4 regions of the Peribacillus sp. YIM B13472 genome follow, and region 2 is predicted to be linked to each of the others. Evidence: riboswitches for the same ligand, from Rfam matches in the RefSeq annotation. Region 2 holds a riboswitch; each other region holds the start of a gene.
The links. Region 2 has a riboswitch for S-adenosylmethionine ahead of ACFX4I_RS05110 (Na+/H+ antiporter NhaC family protein). Riboswitches for the same ligand answer to the same signal wherever they lie in the genome.
Positions count from the first base shown of each region.

Region 1: it holds a riboswitch for S-adenosylmethionine, as region 2 does, so the genes downstream of both, mmuP (S-methylmethionine permease) here and ACFX4I_RS05110 (Na+/H+ antiporter NhaC family protein) in region 2, are expected to answer to the same signal.
Region 3: it holds a riboswitch for S-adenosylmethionine, as region 2 does, so the genes downstream of both, ACFX4I_RS02645 (O-acetylhomoserine aminocarboxypropyltransferase/cysteine synthase family protein) here and ACFX4I_RS05110 (Na+/H+ antiporter NhaC family protein) in region 2, are expected to answer to the same signal.
Region 4: it holds a riboswitch for S-adenosylmethionine, as region 2 does, so the genes downstream of both, metK (methionine adenosyltransferase) here and ACFX4I_RS05110 (Na+/H+ antiporter NhaC family protein) in region 2, are expected to answer to the same signal.

Region 1 covers NZ_JBHZPG010000025.1:40,883-45,726, reverse strand. Annotated here, with positions in the region: gene mmuM (homocysteine S-methyltransferase) at 1-221, opposite strand, end outside; gene mmuP (S-methylmethionine permease) at 211-1,605, opposite strand; SAM riboswitch class I at 1,689-1,791, opposite strand; gene ACFX4I_RS18100 (flavin reductase family protein) at 2,031-2,639, opposite strand; gene ACFX4I_RS18095 (alpha/beta hydrolase) at 2,660-3,268, opposite strand; gene ACFX4I_RS18090 (ring-cleaving dioxygenase) at 3,268-4,215, opposite strand; gene ACFX4I_RS18085 (ring-cleaving dioxygenase) at 4,240-4,844, opposite strand, start outside.
Region 2 covers NZ_JBHZPG010000004.1:137,368-142,211, reverse strand. Annotated here, with positions in the region: gene hutG (formimidoylglutamase) at 1-110, shown strand, start outside; gene ACFX4I_RS05120 (hypothetical protein) at 468-623, shown strand; gene ACFX4I_RS05115 (SOS response-associated peptidase) at 684-1,355, shown strand; SAM riboswitch class I at 1,619-1,726, shown strand; gene ACFX4I_RS05110 (Na+/H+ antiporter NhaC family protein) at 1,917-3,233, shown strand; gene ACFX4I_RS05105 (chromate transporter) at 3,501-4,046, opposite strand; gene ACFX4I_RS05100 (chromate transporter) at 4,095-4,724, opposite strand.
Region 3 covers NZ_JBHZPG010000002.1:193,651-198,494, forward strand. Annotated here, with positions in the region: gene ACFX4I_RS02620 (acyl-CoA dehydrogenase family protein) at 1-853, shown strand, start outside; gene ACFX4I_RS02625 (arsenate reductase family protein) at 995-1,351, shown strand; gene gcvH (glycine cleavage system protein GcvH) at 1,447-1,830, shown strand; gene ACFX4I_RS02635 (toprim domain-containing protein) at 1,923-2,288, shown strand; gene ACFX4I_RS02640 (thioredoxin family protein) at 2,292-2,600, shown strand; SAM riboswitch class I at 2,746-2,852, shown strand; gene ACFX4I_RS02645 (O-acetylhomoserine aminocarboxypropyltransferase/cysteine synthase family protein) at 2,953-4,263, shown strand; SAM riboswitch class I at 4,381-4,493, shown strand; gene ACFX4I_RS02650 (methionine ABC transporter ATP-binding protein) at 4,647-4,844, shown strand, end outside.
Region 4 covers NZ_JBHZPG010000021.1:31,147-35,990, forward strand. Annotated here, with positions in the region: gene pckA (phosphoenolpyruvate carboxykinase (ATP)) at 42-1,628, opposite strand; SAM riboswitch class I at 2,059-2,221, shown strand; gene metK (methionine adenosyltransferase) at 2,384-3,577, shown strand; gene ACFX4I_RS16435 (gamma carbonic anhydrase) at 4,118-4,636, opposite strand.

The DNA.
Region 1 (4,844 bases), on a different contig from region 2:
GCTTGATAACTTGCCGTGATCGCACAGTCAGCACCAGCACGAAAGTAGTCAGAGTGAACCTGATAAATAACTTCTGGATTTTCAAGTAATACACGTGCAGACCACAGGGGATCGTCCAAATCGCACCCATGCCTTTCAAGCTCTGTAGCTAGAGCCCCGTCCAAAATCATGACTGAATGATCTCGTAATATTGCGTCAATTGGGTTTATTTTATTCTTCATGGTCTACTCCTCTTTTCTTTATCGTTTGTGTCAAATAATAACTTCCATAGCAAAACAAAATAAAAGGAATGCCACAATATAGTGCAATTCGTTGTGTAGGATCAAATGCAATTCCTATGCAAGAAGCAAGACATAGTATAAAAGAAACGATTGGAACGAGTGGATATAATGGTGTATGATAAGCCAAATCATTTACTGAATTTCCATCTTTTATAAATCGCCTGCGAAATAGAAACTGTGACGCGCTAATACTCATCCAAACTACAACCACGGCTAGTCCAGAAATGGATACGAGCACTATGTATACAGTATCCGGTGCAATAATACTTGAGAAAAGGGCTAAACCACCGCCCAACATACTGAAAAGGACTGCATTTACCGGAACACCCCGTTTTGTCAATTTTGCAAATATGGGTGATATAGTTTTCTTATCTGCAAGTGACCAAAGCATCCTGGATGAGGCATATAGTCCTGAGTTTGCAGCAGACAAAATGGCAGTTAATATAACAAAGTTCATAATACCCGCTGCATATGGCACTCCAATTTGTTCCAGAACTGTAACAAAGGGGCTCTCTAATACGCTTGCATCCGAAATTGGCAATAATGCGGATAATACAACGATGGTACCCACAAAAAAGATAATCAATCTCCATAATGTCATACGGATTGCCTTTGGTATCGTTTTTTCAGGGTTCACTGTCTCTCCAGCTGCAATTCCAATTAATTCAGTTCCAGAAAATGCGAAATTCACCGCGAGCATCGTCATCAGAATGGCGAAAGCACCATTCGGAAATAAACCTGCACTTGTGAAATTGGAAAATAACGGAGCTGACTGTGAATCAATTATTGGAATAAAACCTACCATTGCTGCAGCTCCCAGAATAATAAATATCACAATAGCAAATACCTTAATAGACGCAAACCAGAATTCGGATTCAGCGAAAAACTTAACGGTCCACGCATTTAATGCCAAGACCAAAATGGCAAATAGAGCACTCCATATCCAGACACTTATTGATGGAAACCATCGCTGCATCAACAATCCTGCAGCCGTGAATTCCGAACCTAGTGCAACCGTCCAAGTTAGCCAATACAACCAGGCTACTGTATACCCTGTCCCTGGTCCGATGTATTTGGCTGCGTAGCTATGAAACGCACCTGTCTCGGGCATATGTACTGCCAGTTCACCTAGACATAGCATGACTAGATAAACCACTACTGCTCCAATCAGATACGAAAGGATGGTGCCAAACGGACCAGCCTGGTGAATCGTATAACCCGAACTTAAGAATAAACCAGTTCCAATCACCCCGCCAAGCGATAGCATTATTATATGCCGTGCTTGCATTTGCCTTTGAAAATCATGCTTCCTTTTGTTTTCCATTCTTACTCTCCTTAATCTTGCATCCAGAAAAAACGAAAACGCACTCTAAAAAAGAGTGCGTTACTGACAAATAAACACGTACGGTCTTATCTATCAAGGTTTCACCCCCTGGAATTAGCACAGTGCCTTTTTAGACCTGTTGCTGAGGTTTCATAGGGCCAGTCCCTCCACCTCTCTGGATAAGAAATTATTTTTTTATAACTTTATCAATCTATGAAAAATTTGTCAAGTTTTGTTTTCGTTTGTAAAGACTTTCTTTTAAATTCTAACAATCATGGCACCTCCGGCATTGAAATGAAATGATTGCCAGTTTTCGGAACTACCGCTCACCGCATTAAAATTGCAGATAAATCTAACCGGATAATTTTGATCTAAAAAAATGAAGCCATCTCAAAAAGATGACGCCATTCTTTCTTTCTTTTCACTTAAGGACGTTCTATTTCAAATAATTCCCCTAGTTTTGTATAAGTATGACCCGCTAATCTTGCTACAGGTTTTAGCCCATTCTGGTCAATTCGGCCATTATGGTAAATATCTTGCTCTATATGATAGCAGACTATTTTCCCTATCAATAAATCACAACCAGGTTTATTCTGGGAACCTGCCAACGGTATCGCATGCTCTAATGTACATTCAAAGCGTACCTTCGCTTCTTGCAATCCAGGTACGGATACTTTATCACTAACAGCTGGCGTGAAATTGGTAAGACCCAATTCACTTTCGTCAGATGGGAGTTCCTTCGCCGTTCGATTTGCATCAGCAACATTATTTTCATCAGTGATATGAACAACGAATTCACCTGTTTGAATTGCATTTCGGGCCGTGTCCTTTGAAACTCCTTCTTTCCGTTGAACAGAAATGGAAATCATCGGAGGATTGGAACTGACTATGTTGAAAAAGCTGAACGGCGCTATATTGATTGTACCGGTTTCGGATTGTGTCGTAACCAGGGCTATAGGTCTCGGTATAATGCTTCCAGTCAAAAACTTATAATTTTCCCGTTCAGTCAGACTTTCAGGATTAACTGAAATCATCTTCATTCCCTCTTTCATTCTTATATAAAGTTCTTATGAAACCATGAACCTGCTGCCTCAACCTCTGAACGTGTTAACTGATGACCGTAATTTTCCCAATGAACATCCACCGTAGCACCAGCTTGCAGTAAAAGTTGATTGAGTTCTTCCGTTTCTTCTGCCGGGCAGATTGGATCGTTTTTACCTGCAGCAATAAAAACAGGTATATCCGAGAGGGACGGCAGTGCAATACCTCGTCTAGGTACCATTGGATGATGAAGAATCGCTCCTTGTAGTGCCCCTTCGAAATGGAACATCAAACTTGCCGCTATATTGGCACCATTAGAATAACCTAATGCTACCACTTTGTCACGATCAAAGTCATATTTTCCGGCCGCTAAGTCCAAGAAGTCATAAAGCTCCTTCGTACGAAAGATCAAATCTTCTTCATCAAAAATCCCTTCGGATAACCGGCGGAAATACCGAGGCATTCCGTTTTCAAGTACATTTCCCCGTACACTCAATACGGATGAACCCGGTGAAACCATTTCCGCTAATGGCAAGAGATCTGTTTCCGTTCCTCCAGTGCCATGTAAAAGCAAAAGCAATGGCGCTTCTGGATTACTTCCTTTTTGAAAAATATGCTTCATCATTTATCCTCCTCTAGTACTCTCGGCACTGCCGGCAGTAACGTTTTCTCCATGTACTCCCTTTTTTCTTCCAGCCATGGCGGCAGCATTAATTTACTCCCCATCGTTTCATTCGTTTCATCATGAGCGAAGCCAGGTGGATCTGTGGCAACTTCAAAGAGAATGCCTCCATCTTCCCTGAAATAAATGGCATCGAAGTATTGACGGTCTTTAAAGGGTGTCACACCATAGCCATGGTTACCTATATGCTCCCTCCATTCTTTATGATCTTCATTATCGCTTGCACGCCATGCAAGGTGATGGACAGTTCCCACTCCGATTTTCCCATTGGGCAAAACCGTTTTTTTAACATCTATCAAATTTCCGATGTCCGATGTGGATTTGAAGCGGATGAAATCGCCCTCTTCCCCAATCTTTTGCAGGCCCATCACTTTCTCTAATAGTTCCATCGTTTTGATCGGCTTTGACGTCAATAATACGGCACCTCCGAATCCCTTGACCGCCTTATCAGCTGGTACACCGCCGAATGACCACTTGCTATTTTTACCTTCTTTACGCTCAACCAGTTCAAGTTGCAAACCATGCGGGTCTTGAAATTCCAGATATTCCTCACCGAAACGTGAAACCTTTTCAAAGCCTATGTTAAATTTATCCAAACGCATTTTCCAGAAGTCCATTGACCCTTCCGGAACGGCATATGTTGTAATCCCCACTTGTCCAGAACCTATTGTCCCTCGGTATGCTTCAGGCCAAGGAAAGAAAGTGATGATTGAGCCCGGTGAACCTGATTCATCTCCGAAATATAAATGATAGGTGCCTGGATCATCAAAATTAACGGTTTTCTTCACCATACGCATTCCCAATATTCCAGCATAAAAATCCACATTCTCTTGAGGATTGCCTACAATTGCGGTTATATGATGTATTCCAGCATTTTGCTTTTGCATGCCGATTACTTCCTTTCCCGTTGATTAATTTGTTGATTTTGTATTCAGTGGTTTTAAATTCGATTCAATATCCTTTCTTCTCGATTCTAAAAAAGGTGGCAGGGCAAGGTTCTCACCTAGGTGCTGCTCTGCTTCATCCACTGCAAAACCAGGTCCATCAGTAGCTAGTTCAAATAAGATGCCATTCGGCTCCCTAAAATAGAGTGAATGAAAATAAAAGCGGTCCACATAGCCCGAGTTCACGAATTTCGATTCACTAATTTTCTCTATCCATTTTCTCAATTCTTCTTCATTATCCACCCGGAAGGCAACATGGTGTACTCCACCCCTCCCCAACCTTTCCCGAGGTATGTCATTCCTTTCCTCAATATGGAGTTCCGCTCCTGTTCCTCCCTCACCCGTCTCGTAAACGACAATCGGATTTTGCCCCCTAATTAAGGATGGGTATGTGCCTAATTTCCTGAACCCCAATACCTCGGTAAGGACACTTTCAGTTTGTTCAATATTGGGCACAGTAAGTTTTACTGGTCCTAATCCAAGGATGGAAAACTCTTGCGGTACCGGGCTTCCACCCCACGGTAATCCTCCTTGAACGCCGTTATTATCCTGATCGGAAACCAGAAGAAGCC
Region 2 (4,844 bases):
AGATCCTCTCCTTTGATATCTCGGAAGTGAATCCTTCTTTGGACGAAAATAATAAAACCGTTACATTGGCAGCACATTTAATAAATGAGGTTTTACTGCATTTTAAATAATGAATGGACATGGAAAAGGGGGCAACTCCAATTTGGTCCTTTTAGAAGAGCGTTCCTTTTCACACCTGCTGTTGGGGCTTTCCTCAATGCCATCTCCATAATCAATTATCAGTATTGAAGCGATAAACCTTTGACAGATCCTGACTGTCCATGAATCATTCATGGACAGTCTTTTTTTGCCGCCTATCAAGGATTTATGGTCCCGGGCATTGTTCGACTAACCCTTTAAAGTGTAAAGGAACCTCCAAACGGCCTCTTCATTAGATGATTAACCATAACTCTGCCAGAGTTCAATACTGATACTTGTGGGTTTTTAGTTTATAATAACAACCATCTAGCCTTTTGAGGGGGGATTCCATGAATGAATATAAAGTGACGGTTAGGAATGGCAGTACCTTAATTTTGTCGGAAATCATTAAAGCTGAAGATGAAAGAGAAGTCCTTGGCACTCTTTTGATTTCCAGCGAATTATTTAATCAACCATTTACCGACATCAGGATTTTAGAACGCTGATTTGTGCCTTCCCGTTCCATTTGTTACACTGTAATAAATCTTAATACGGTAGGCGATATTATGTGTGGACGTTTCACCCTTTTCACTGACATTGAAGAAATAAAAGATCGGTTTGATATTCAAGGATCATTTGATGAGGAATACCAATTCAGCTACAATATTGCTCCCTCCCAATCCGTGCTATCCGTCATTAATGACGGGGCAATGAACCGACTTGGATATCTTCGGTGGGGACTCATTCCTTTCTGGGCAAAAGACGAAAAAGTGGGCTATAAAATGATCAATGCCAGAGCGGAAACCATTGCCGAGAAAGCAAGCTTCAAGAATGCGTATAAGAAGAAGAGATGCTTGATAATCGCTGACTCATTTTATGAGTGGAAGAAGACACCAGAAAGAAAAATACCGATGCGAATAAAACTGAAGAATCATGCTCCATTTGGAATGGCCGGTATATGGGAATCCTGGAAATCCCCTGAAGGCCTCAGCATCTACACGTGCTCCGTTATAACAACCGTTCCTAATGAGCTGATGACCAGCATTCATGATCGTATGCCTGTCATCCTAAAACCGGAAGATGAAAAGGATTGGTTGAATCCAACCAATAATGATCCTGCATATCTGCAGCAGTATTTAAAGTCATTCGATTCGGAACAGATGGAAGCCTTTGAGGTATCGACTGATGTGAACTCGACCAAAAATAATTCATCTAACCTAATACAACAAATTTGCTGAGAGGTCATTAGACCTCTTTTTTATATGAATTCCGTCCCGATAAATGAAAATAACTGATTAACTGCACATGTCAAGATCTCTTTATAATCAGTAAGGAGTGCATGTAAAATAATTTAAAATTAACCCTTGCGAAAATAGACAAAATGCTGTACTGTTATATTTGCTTTTCAAAACGACTTTCGATGTCACGAACTTAGGCAAGTTTCCAGCGTGGTACTTTTCTGGCAGGCATCGTAATTTTTGATAAATTATATAATGTAATCTTCTTATCAAGAGAGACGGAGGGACTGGCCCGAAGATGTCTCGGCAGCGGACTTAAATGGAGTGCTGTGCCAAATCCAGCAGGCTGATTTTCGCCTGAAAGATAAGGAGGGTGTTTTTTATAAATTAAAAGACCTCTTCTTGTTGTTAAATAGAAGGGGTCTTTTTTATGCCAGTTTTTTTGCTATAGCTCCATGACTGGATAATCAGGTAGGTTCAAATTGGAGTTATTTGCGAAAACTGTTAATAGAATAAGAGCTGTGACAAATGTCGCGGGAAAAATAAAAAGAGGTGTACATCATGAGTGCAAACAATAAAGGAAATCCATGGGCATTGATCCCGTTTGTCGTATTTTTAATTTTATTTATAGGGTCCGGAATCATCACTAAAGATTTTTATTCATTTCCGGTGATTGTAGCGATTTCAATTGCATCGGCAGCTGCATTGGCGATGAATCGGAAAGAGACATTCAATGAAAAGGTTGATATCTTCTGTAAAGGTGCCGGTGACGCCAATATTATGTTAATGGTTATCATTTTCCTTTTAGCTGGCGCTTTTGCCGAAGTTGCCAATGGCATGGGGGCAGTTGAATCAACTGTGAATCTTGCCTTAGCTGTTTTTCCGCAAAATCTATTAATGGTAGGGATTTTCATTATCGCTTGTTTTATTTCTCTATCTATGGGGACGAGCATGGGAACGATTGTAGCACTAGCGCCTATCGGGGTGGGAATTAGTGAGCAAACCGATATTTCGCTTGCCCTATCAATGGCGGCCGTTATTGGTGGTGCGATGTTTGGAGATAACCTTTCCTTCATTTCAGATACGACAATCGCTGCAGTTCGAACTCAAGGAACGAAAATGAAGGATAAGTTTAAAGTGAATTTTTTCATCGTTTTACCTGCTGCCATCATCACATGTGTCATCCTAGGAATTTTAACCATGGGCGAACAAGCCGACATCTCCCAACAGTCTTATAATTGGGTGAAGATTCTTCCATATCTTTGCGTATTGATCACTGCATTGGCAGGAGTCAATGTGTTCCTGGTCCTTTCCATCGGAATCGTATTTGCCGGAATTATCGGCTTGGCTGATGGAAGTTATCAACCGTTGGGTGTCATTCAAAAAGTTGGTGAAGGAATGGCGGGAATGTATGAAATATCCTTCCTTGCCATTTTAATAGCAGGTATGGTAGCTGTAATCAAACATAATGGTGGCATCGATTATCTACTCCACCTCGTGACCCGAAATAGCAAATCAAAAAAAGGGGCGGAATTCAGCATTGCCGGGCTTGTTGGTTTGACGAACCTTTCGACGGCAAATAACACGATTTCGATTATCATTGCCGGGCCACTTGCCAAAAATATCGCTGATAAGTATGGGATTGATCCGCGTAAATCGGCGAGCTTACTTGACGTTTTTGCCTGTTGTATCCAAGGGTTGATTCCATATGGAGCACAACTGCTTGTTGCAGCAGGGGTAGCAAAAATTTCTCCGATGAGCATCTTGCCGTATTCATATTATCCAATACTAATTGGACTTTGTGGTGTCGTTGCCATCTTGATTGGTTTTCCACGGTTTCAGCAGGGAAATGATGAAACGAAGAAACATACTTCTTAAAAAGAGAATAATAATGAAAAAACACCCTGAATCATTGGATGCAGGGTGTTTTCTGTATGGGTGAAATACTAAAACATAAGCAATTCAAAAGTGATCTTCGCACTTATGTCAGTATCAGTGTTCAAAATGTAATCAAGGCAGTCTTCATTTCATTTCCTTGTATTTTTAAATGTATGGTAACAAACTTTTTTTCCATCACCAAAATAACTGCGTAATTCCCGTCCATATTGAAAACGCGACGCATAATGGTTGTGTGTGCGACATTTGTCATGAATAGAGGACAACACCAACTAAACCAGAAAGAATAATTACATAGGCTGGGTGCCAGCGTAATTTCATTAGGGCAAATAATGATAATCCAAAAACGAGTAATAAGCTTATCGTATGCCATGAAAAGTTCTGGACTATCATATGATTGGAAAGTGCTAAACTGATTGCTGCAAAGAGGATTAAACTAGTGACAATGGGTCTTAAACCATAAAACATGGATTGAATAACTGGATAATGATTCAATTTGCTGAAGAAGGTGGCTATGACGGTGACGAATATAATAGCAGGTAGCAAGATTCCGAGAGCAGATGATATGGCTCCTGCTAATCCAGCAGTCGAATAGCCAACGAGAATGGCACTATTGGCTGTGACAGGTCCTGGAGACATTCCGGAAATGGCGATTATATCGGTAAATTGTTGCGTCGTCATCCATCCATGCTGTGAGACTTCCGATTCTATTAGGGGAATCATGGCGTATCCGCCTCCGAACGATACAAAGCCGATAATAAAGAAGGTACTAAACAACTCCCACAATTCCATCATTTCATCACACGCTTTCTTGAAAATTAGTTAGCCCCTTTTTTGATTTACCTATATGCCAGCACCCATGAAAGGTTCGAAATCATTTTCTTCTTTTCTTATATCTTTTCTGTCCATCTTGACATCGTAACCTAATTTTCTCTTAATGGAGATTGTCACAATACCCGCTACAGCTCCTGCTACTATAACTATCACAGGATGAATAAAGAAGAGGACTGGAATTCCTACTATTAAAATACAGAAAGTTGATTTATCTACAACAGCCGTTTTTCCTATCTTGATAGCCGCATAGGCGATGATGGCTACAATGGAAGCTCTGATCGATATGAATGCGGATTCTATCTTCGGATTATCCTGAATGAAAAAATACAAAAAGCCGAGGAGCAGAACAATTAAAAAGGTAGGTAATGAAACACCGATCATGGCGGCCATTGCCCCCTTCATTCCGGCAATTCGATGGCCGATAAAGGTGGCGGAGTTAATGGCGACAGCTCCCGGTACGGACTGGGATAAGGCAAAAACATCCGTAACTTCTTCGCTTTTCATCCATTTCCTCTTTTCGACCACTTCTTTTTCGATTAAAGGGATCATCGCAAACCCGCCTCCGAATGTGACAGGTGCTATTTTAAAAAAGGTCCAAAATAAATGGAATAGAGTTTTCCATTGTCCTTTCATTGACATCAGTCACTTCCTTTGCCGTTAAGTTTAAATCTTATTACTACCATATCAAAGAAAAAGGAATGGGTAAATTGCAACAAAATCATCGGGTATAACAAAACGTTATACCCAGAAGATTTATCC
Region 3 (4,844 bases), on a different contig from region 2:
GGCTGCTAAAATATATGCAGCAGAAAGCTCTGTATATCGTACGGTTGGCCTTTATGATCAAAGACAAAGCAAATTGACGGATGAGCAAGTGAAAGATGGGAAATCAATGGCGGCTGCAGTTGCTGAGTATGCCATTGAGTGTTCATTGAATAAATTCTTCGCTTCCGAAGTATTGGATTATGTTACGGACGAAGGCGTACAGCTTCATGGCGGTTATGGTTTCATGCAGGAGTATGAAATTGAAAAAGCATATCGCGATTCCCGTATTAACCGGATCTTTGAAGGTACAAATGAAATCAACCGATTGCTGGTCCCGGGAACTTTCCTGAAGAAAGCACTTAAAGGGGAATTGCCGCTTCTTCAAAAAGCTCAAGGCTTGCAAGAGGAATTAATGATGATGATGCCGGAAGAACCTGGCGATGAGCCACTGGCACAAGAAAAAATGCTTGTTAGGAACGCTAAGAAAATCGGTATTTTGGCAGCTGGACTAGCGGCACAGAAATACGGCAAAACTCTTGATCAAGAACAAGAAATCCTCTCTAACATTGCCGATATCGTATCCCTTGCCTATGCAGCTGAATCCGTGGTATTGCGTACGGAGAAAGCCATTGCAGCTACAGGCCTGGAGAAGAACAAACAAAAGGTGCTTTACACTGAAATCTTCGTTCAGGAAGCTTTCAATGAAATAGAACAGCATGCAAAAGAAACATTGATTGCAGTGGAAACAGGCGATACTCTTCGCATCATGCTTTCGTCGCTCCGCAAGCTGACAAGACACAATCCGATCAATGTCATTGCGAAAAAACGTGAAGCTTCCATCAAGGTAATCGAAGCGGAAAAATATGCTCTTTAAGCAATGAATCAGAAACTGTAAAGGGAATGCCCGTAAAGGCATTCCCTTTATTTCCTTTGATGAAATCGCATTGGAAATTCAAAAGACATTTCATTGTATTGCGTGCTGAAAACGGGTATTCTATTGATAGGTGGTGAAATGATGGGCTTAACATTATATTGGTACCCAAAATGCGGCACATGCCGTAACGCGAAGAAGTGGCTGGATAATCAAGAACTGCAATATGAAGCGATCCATATAGCGGAAAATCCGCCTTCGCGAACAGAAATAGAACAACTATATAAAATCAGCAATTTGGAATTGAAGAAGTTTTTCAATACTAGCGGTCAAAAATATCGGGAGCTGGGCTTAAAGGATAAGCTGAAAGAAGCTTCTGAAGCAGAGATGCTTGATATATTGTCCACGGATGGCATGCTTCTGAAAAGACCGATTGTTACAGATGGCACCAAAGTGACGGTAGGTTTCAAAGAAGAGCAATTCGAACAGGTTTGGAACTGAAATTTCACAAAATATTTGGTTAATTCCTTACTTAAACAAACAATCTACCTTATAATGTAATAGATAAAATAAGATGTACATATGGAGGGTTAATAATGACAACAACACCAAAAGAACTTCGTTACACTAAAGAACATGAATGGGTCAAAACGGAAGATGGAACAGTGCGCATTGGGATTACGGCTTTCGCACAGTCCGAGCTTGGGGACATCGTATTCGTTGAGCTTCCGGAAATCGGCGATGAATTGAAAGCGAACGAACCATTTGGAAGTGTTGAATCCGTTAAGACCGTTTCTGAGCTTTATGCACCTATCAGTGGCAAGGTTGTTGAAGTAAACGAAGATTTAAGTGACAACCCTGAATATGTAAATGAGTCTCCTTATGAAAAGGCATGGATGGTCGTGCTTGAACCATCTAATAGCAGTGATATTGAAAACTTGATGAGCGCTGAAGAGTATGAGAGTTTAATCAACGGTTAAAAAGAAGGAGAGGGGGGACTGAAAAGGCCTGCTCTCTTTTTCATTTTGTACAGCGGCAGTTGCGCACATAATTCGTGAGATGGAGTGATGACATGGAGTGGGGCGAATTCGATAAAGTGATCATTGTAGAAGGCAGTTCCGATAGAAGAAAAGTTGCCTCCGTTTTAAATGAAGATGTGGAAATAAGATGTACGAATGGGACCATATCATTAACTAAGCTGGATGAATTAGTGGATGAATTGATGGATCGTGATGTTTATCTCCTTTTTGACGCAGATGAATCAGGAGAAAAGCTGCGGAAGCAGTTCCGAAGGGAAATGCCGGAAGCGAACCACTTGTATATTAATAAAATGTACAAAGAAGTGGAAAGCTCACCCGAACATCATATCGCAACTGTGCTACTATCTGCCAATATGAATGTGAAAATGAAATTTTTAAGTCAAAGGGTGAACGATTAATTGATGCAGGAATGGAAAGAAGAAGAGTGTAAGCTTGCTGTTAAAAATGGGGAAACCTTTTGCTTATATTTATATACGCCTTTATGCGGCACTTGTCAGGTTGCCTCCAAGATGCTGACGATATCCTTGGAGCTGTTCCCGGAATTGAAGGCAGGCAAAATGAATATGAACTATGTCCAAGCAATTGCCGAATCATATGAAATCGAAAGTGTGCCTTGTTTATTGCTTTTCAAACAAGGACAGCTGCAAAAAAAAATATATGCCTTTCAATCCGTTCCTTATTTGTACGGATTGCTTAAGGAAATCAGCTAAGAAACCAATCAGAACCGTGGTTGGTTTCTTTGTTGCGGATATTTGAATGCGAGATCGGAATTAAACAAAGAATATTCTAACAATTCATTGACTGATTTATTCTAAAATGATATATTTTGAATTAAGTAATGGCAGAATTTAATAGTTCTTATCAAGAGTGGCGGAGGGACTGGCCCGACGAAGCCCGGCAACCGGTATAAATTTTATATACGGTGCTAATTCCAGCAGAGTGTTGGCTCTGGTAGATGAGGTGTGTTCTTGAGACCTCTTCTTATTGAAGTGGTTTTTTTGTTTATAAATGGCCAGATTTCATATAATTCCAACTAAATCCATAGAAAAAAGGTGAAATAATATGTCAGAGAAAAAGTTGCGTTTCGAAACATTGAGTGTTCATGGCGGTCTGCAAGCTGATGAAACAGGTGCACGTGCAGTTCCTATCTACCAAAGCAATGCATACTTGTTCAAAGACACCGACCATGCAGCGAATTTATTTGGCCTAAAGGAGAATGGCTATATATATACACGACTTCATAATCCCACGGTCAGCGTTTTTGAGGAAAGAATGGCCTTATTGGAAGGCGGTATCGGCGGATTGGCAACAGCAAGCGGAATGGCTGCCATCTCACTTTCAATCCTGAATATTGCCGCTGCAGGTGATGAGATTGTTTCAGCCTCTACATTATATGGCGGTACGTATAACCTTTTTGAAAATACTCTTCCTAAATATGGGATTAAAGTGAAGTTCGTTTCTCCCGATGACCCTGAAAATTTCAAAAGGGCGATTACGCCAAGAACTAAAGCCATTTTTGCTGAAACGATCGGTAATCCAAGTTTGAGGGTGCTTGATATTGAAGCGGTAGCGGAAATCGCCCATGATGCCGGCATACCTTTAATCATTGATAATACCTTTGCGACACCGTATCTTTGCAGACCAATTGATTTTGGAGCGGACATCGTCATCCATTCCGCTACAAAATGGCTTCTGGGAAATGGAACGACACTAGGCGGTGTCATCGTGGATGCAGGGAAGTTCGATTGGAACTCGCCAAACTACCCTGGCTTCACGGAGCCTGACCCAAGTTACGACGGTCTGGTATACGCCGAGGCAGTTGGACCTGCCGCATTCATAACGAAAGCTAGAGTCCAGTTACTTCGTGATTTAGGCCCTGCGCTAAGTGCCCAAAGTGCATTCCAGTTTACGCTTGGACTTGAAACGCTGCACGTAAGGATGAAAGAGCATCTATCAAACACCAAGTCTGTCATTAAATATTTAAAAAACCATCCTGCCGTGACTTGGGTTTCGCATCCTGGTGATGAGGATCATCCCGATAAAGCCCTTGCGGATAAATATTTGCCTAAGGGAGCTGGATCTGTCGTGACTTTTGGAATACAAGGTAATCGCGAAGCTGGGGCAAAACTTATCAATTCGGTGGAATTATGGTCCCATGTGGCGAATGTAGGGGATGCGAAGAGCTTGATCATCCACCCAGCCAGTACGACCCATCAACAATTGAATGAGGCGGGTCTTGCGAAAGCGGGTGTACGTGCCGATCAAGTCCGATTATCCATTGGGATTGAAAATGTAGACGACTTAATAGAAGATTTGGAGCAGGCGATTGAAAAAGCGACGAATATCGTCTCCTTGACTTCCAAAACGCTTTAAGCAAAGTTCCTGTTCATTCTTGAACTAGAAATAATATACATTGCGCTCCTTTTTTATCTATGATAAAATTTCTCCATACTAAAGAACTTAATGATGTACAAATATTCTATATATTAGCTCTTATCAAGAGAGGTGGAGGGATGTGCCCGATGAAACCCGGCAACCGACAAGGAGATTTCCTTGGAAAGGTGCCAATTCACACAAAGTTTAATTACTTTGGAAGATGAGAGAAAGGCCTGCTTTTTCACCTGCCTTTCTGCTCATGCAGAAAGGTTTTTTCTGTTTTAATGGGGAAAACATGTGCATGATATGAGAAACAGACTAATAATGTAGAGAAATCAACTAAGTTCATAGGTTTTATTGGATAAAAGAGGTGAGGATTAATGATTACATTGACGAAAGTCAGTAAGCTGTTCCTAACAGGAAAAGGAAACAGTGAGACGATCAAGGCTGTAAATAATGTGAATGTTGAAATAAATAAAGGCGAGATTTTCGGAATCATCGGTTACAGTGGAGCGGGGAAAAGTACTTTGATCAGAATGCTCAATGGATTGGAAACACCCACAGAGGGATCCGTTGTG
Region 4 (4,844 bases), on a different contig from region 2:
AAAGGACCAAGCAAGAGCTTGGTCCTTTTGTGAAAGATTTATTAAGCTGTCGGTCCGCCAAGTTCCTCGATTTCACTTGGAACGCTTTTGAATTTCTTGAAGTTTGCACGGAATTGAGCGGCAAGGTCTGTTGCTGCTTCTTTATAAGCTGCAGGATCTGCCCAAGTCTTGATCGGTTGAAGCACTTCATCAGGAACACCAGGAACATGAAGCGGGATATCCAAACCGAAGATGTCATCTTTGATCGTTTCGATGTTCGCTAATTCACCTTCAAGTGCAGCTTGTACCATTGCACGAGTGTAAGCAAGTTTCATGCGGCTTCCAGTTCCGTATGCACCGCCAGTCCATCCAGTGTTGACAAGGTATACCTTTGCATTGTGCTCGTCAATTTTATCACCAAGCATCTCAGCATAGCGTGTAGCTGGAAGCGGTAAGAATGGTGAACCGAAGCAAGTGGAGAATGTAGCTTCCGGTGAAGTTACGCCTCTTTCAGTACCAGCCAATTTACTAGTGTATCCGCTTAGGAAGTGGAACATTGCCTGTTCTTTGGAAAGCTTGCTGATTGGAGGCAGAACGCCTGAAGCATCAGCTGTCAAGAAAATGATTGTATTTGGGTGTCCTGCAATACTTGGGTTCACGATGTTATCGATCGCTTGCATTTGGTAAGCAGCACGAGTGTTTTCAGTCAATGAACTGTCATCATAGTTCGCTTCACGTGTATCCGGATCAACAACAACATTTTCCAGTACGGCACCGAAACGGATCGCATCGAAAATTTGCGGTTCTTTTTCACGTGAAAGGTTGATCGTTTTAGCATAGCAGCCGCCTTCGATGTTGAATACGCCGTTAGAAGACCAGCCGTGCTCGTCATCGCCAATCAGTTTACGGCTAGTGTCTGCAGACAATGTCGTTTTGCCTGTACCGGACAGTCCGAAGAATAAAGCGACGTCCCCTTCACGTCCTACGTTAGCAGAGCAATGCATTGGAAGGATTCCAGCCTCTGGAAGTAAGTAGTTCATGATCGAGAAGATCGATTTTTTCATTTCTCCTGCATATTCCGTTCCGCCGATCAAGATTGTACGGCGTTCAAATGAAACGATGATGAAAGTTTCGGATGCAGTTCCATCAACTTCCGGGTCTGCTTTGAAGTTAGGTGCAGAAAGGATTGTGAATTCAGCTTCGTGACCTCTCAGTTCCTCTTCGTTTGGACGGATGAACAAAGTATGGGCGAAAAGGTTATGCCAAGCATATTCATTAACAACACGGATAGGAAGACGTGATGATTCGTCTGCACCAGCGAAACCTTTAAAAACAAAAATCTCTTCTTTTGCTTTTAGGTAGTCAACTACTTTATTATATAGTTTATTGAACACATCTTCGGAAATTGGCTGGTTCACTGAACCCCAATCGACTTTATCTTTAACTGATGCTTCTTCCACGATATATTTATCTTTAGGTGAACGACCTGTATATTTGCCAGTTTCAGCTTTTACCGCACCGGTAGATGTTAGAACGCCTTCATTTCTGCTTAATACTTTTTCGACCAATTGAGGAACTGAAAGTTGAGTTTGCACATTGTTTCCTGTTAATAATTGGTGTAACTCATTAGAAACGTCTACAGAATTCATATATGAGGTACCTTCCTTTGTTTAAGTTTTTAGATTACAATTAGTATAACACATTCATTTAATTAGTCTATACTATTTATTTTAATTTGTGATTATTTTCAGTTGGTCGCGTTAATCATTTTAATCCGGCAGGAACCGATTCAGGATTATCGCATAAACTTTCATGAAGAAAATTTTATTTTAATAGGAAGTAAGTAAACAATATATGTCTAAAGGGAAAGTCAGGATGTCGTTTCTTTTCGGATGCTCATTCCTTTATTATTAATGGCAATTTACAGCATTTCTATTCGTGTTTTGCATTGTAAACCCTTCTAGGACGTTGTATCAACATGTTTTTTCAAATGAACGCCATTCTGGGTGGAAATGTTCTTTTTAGAAAAGCATTGACAAGTTCCTGCCAGATACGATAATATCTTAAATTGTACGGATTCTCTTATCCCGAGTTGGTGGAGGGACAGGCCCTTTGAAACCCAGCAACCTGCCATATTGAACTTGACTCCAAGATCGATCGCCGAAAATAAAGCGAAGGTCTTCAAGGAATAGTGGTGATGGTGCTAACCTGAGCAAGGTAAAAAACCCTTGAACGATAAGAGTGAAAGGATAGAAGACAGAATGTTAAACCTTTCCTCATTTGCCAGGGAAGGTTTTTGTGTTTTTTTAAGTAATTCTGTGTCTATAGTTGAAACTAATGAGGGAAACGAGTTCCGTAAAAATCAGGCTTTTGCCTGCAACATACTAACTTCCAAGGAGGAAATATGATGTCAAAGAAACGTCTATTTACTTCTGAATCTGTTACAGAGGGCCATCCGGACAAAATTTGTGACCAGATTTCAGATTCCATTTTAGATGCTATCCTAGCTAAGGATGCAAATGCACGTGTTGCGTGTGAAACTAGCGTAACTACAGGTCTTGTACTTGTTGCTGGTGAAATTACAACGTCCGCTTACGTGGATATTCCGCGTATCGTTCGTGATACGATTAAAGGAATTGGCTACACACGTGCGAAATACGGTTTCGATGCTGAAACTTGTGCCGTGTTAAGTTCCATTGATGAGCAGTCTGCCGATATCGCAGCTGGTGTCGACAAAGCATTGGAAGCTCGTGAAGGAAACATGTCAGAGGAAGAAATCGATGCAATCGGTGCAGGGGACCAAGGTCTTATGTTCGGATTTGCTTGTAATGAAACAGAAGAGCTTATGCCGCTTCCGATTTCATTGGCGCATAAACTTTCATTCCGCTTGGCTCAAGTTCGTAAAGATGAAACTCTTGCTTACCTACGCCCTGATGGTAAAACACAGGTAACTGTGGAATATGATGAAAATAACGTTCCTGTACGTGTAGATACGATCGTTATCTCTACACAACATGATGCAGAAATTACGCTTGAACAAATTCAAGCCGATCTAAAAGAACATGTGATCAAAGCAGTCGTTCCAGCTGAATTGATCGATGCCGATACTAAGTACTTCATCAACCCGACTGGCCGTTTCGTAATTGGCGGACCTCAAGGGGATGCTGGTCTTACTGGACGTAAAATCATCGTTGATACTTACGGCGGTTACGCTCGTCACGGCGGCGGTGCATTCTCTGGTAAGGATGCTACTAAAGTTGACCGTTCTGCTGCATACGCTGCTCGTTACGTTGCGAAAAACATCGTGGCAGCCGGCCTTGCCGACAAAGCGGAAGTTCAACTGGCATACGCAATTGGTGTGGCAGAGCCTGTATCTATCTCAATTGATACGTTCGGAACTGGTACAGTTAGCGAAGAAGTCCTTGTTGACCTAGTTCGCGCTAACTTCGACCTTCGTCCAGCAGGTATCATCAAAATGCTTGACCTTCGTCGCCCGATCTACAAACAAACAGCTGCCTACGGACACTTTGGCCGTACAGATGTCGATCTTCCATGGGAACGCACGGACAAAGCAGAAACATTAAAAGCACAAGCGTAATCCATATAGAAAAAGGTGTCCCGCAATTAGCGAGGCACCTTTTTTTATGGATTAATTTTGCCTTCAGCGGGAATAATTCAAGAAATCCCAAAGAAATTCAAGTTACGTGCAATACGCCGTGAGTCAGGGCGTTTACAAGTTTGTTTGGGTCAACTACTCGTGAGTTCGAGCGGTTTACTCGTGAATTTGTAGCATTTACTCGTGAGTTGAGCAATTTACTCGTGAGTTCGAGCCGTTTACTCGTGAATATGTAGCATTTACTCGTGAGTTCGAGCCGTTTACTCGTGAATTTGTAGCAATTACTCGTGAATTCGAGCCGTTTACTCGTGAGTTTGCAGCATTTACTTGTGAGTTCGAGCGGTTTACTCGTGAATTTGTAGCAATTACTCGTGAATTCGAGCCGTTTACTCGTGAATTAGAGCAATTTACTCGTAAGTTCGAGCAATTTACTCGTGAATTAGTGCAATTACTCGTGAGTTTGGAACGTTTACTCGTGAGTTTCAGTGCAATACTCATAACTTTCAGTCAATTACACGTGAGTTACTTTATTCGTTCCGCCGTTTTATAGTATTGGCCTTTTTCGGCGTATTCACGTACGATGCGTTCCATATCCTGGCGATCTTCTTCGTTAATTTCGCGAATGACTTTAGCTGGACGTCCGAATGCCAACATGTTCGGTGGAATGACTTTACCTTGGGGAACGAGACTGCCGGCACCGATGAATGCACCTTCGCCGATTTCGGCTTCATCAAGTACGATCGATCCCATGCCGATCAAAGCTCCTTTGCGGATTTTACAGCTATGTAAAATGACCTGATGGCCAATGGTCACTTCATCCTCGATGATCAATGGATTATTTGGGCTTTGGTGCAGGACGCTGTTATCCTGTATACTGACTTTTTTCCCGATGATGGTTGGGGATACATCACCGCGAATGACGGAATTGAACCAAATGGATGTTTCGTCGCCGATTTTGACATCACCTGTCACTACAGCATTTTCGGCAATATAAGCGCTTTCAGCGATTTCAGGTTCTTTGCCTTTATACGGATAAATAATCATTTTCAATCATTTCCTTTCCGAAGTGAATATTTTTATGTATTATTTTAATATACCGTATGCAAATATACTTGGCTATTTATAATAGCAATGTACAACTTGTTAGATTTCTTTTTTGTCGAAAATCACGAATATGGTTATAATTTATATATATTATTTTGACTATCATGGATCGTATACAACAAGTGAAAAGTGAAAGGGGGATTTC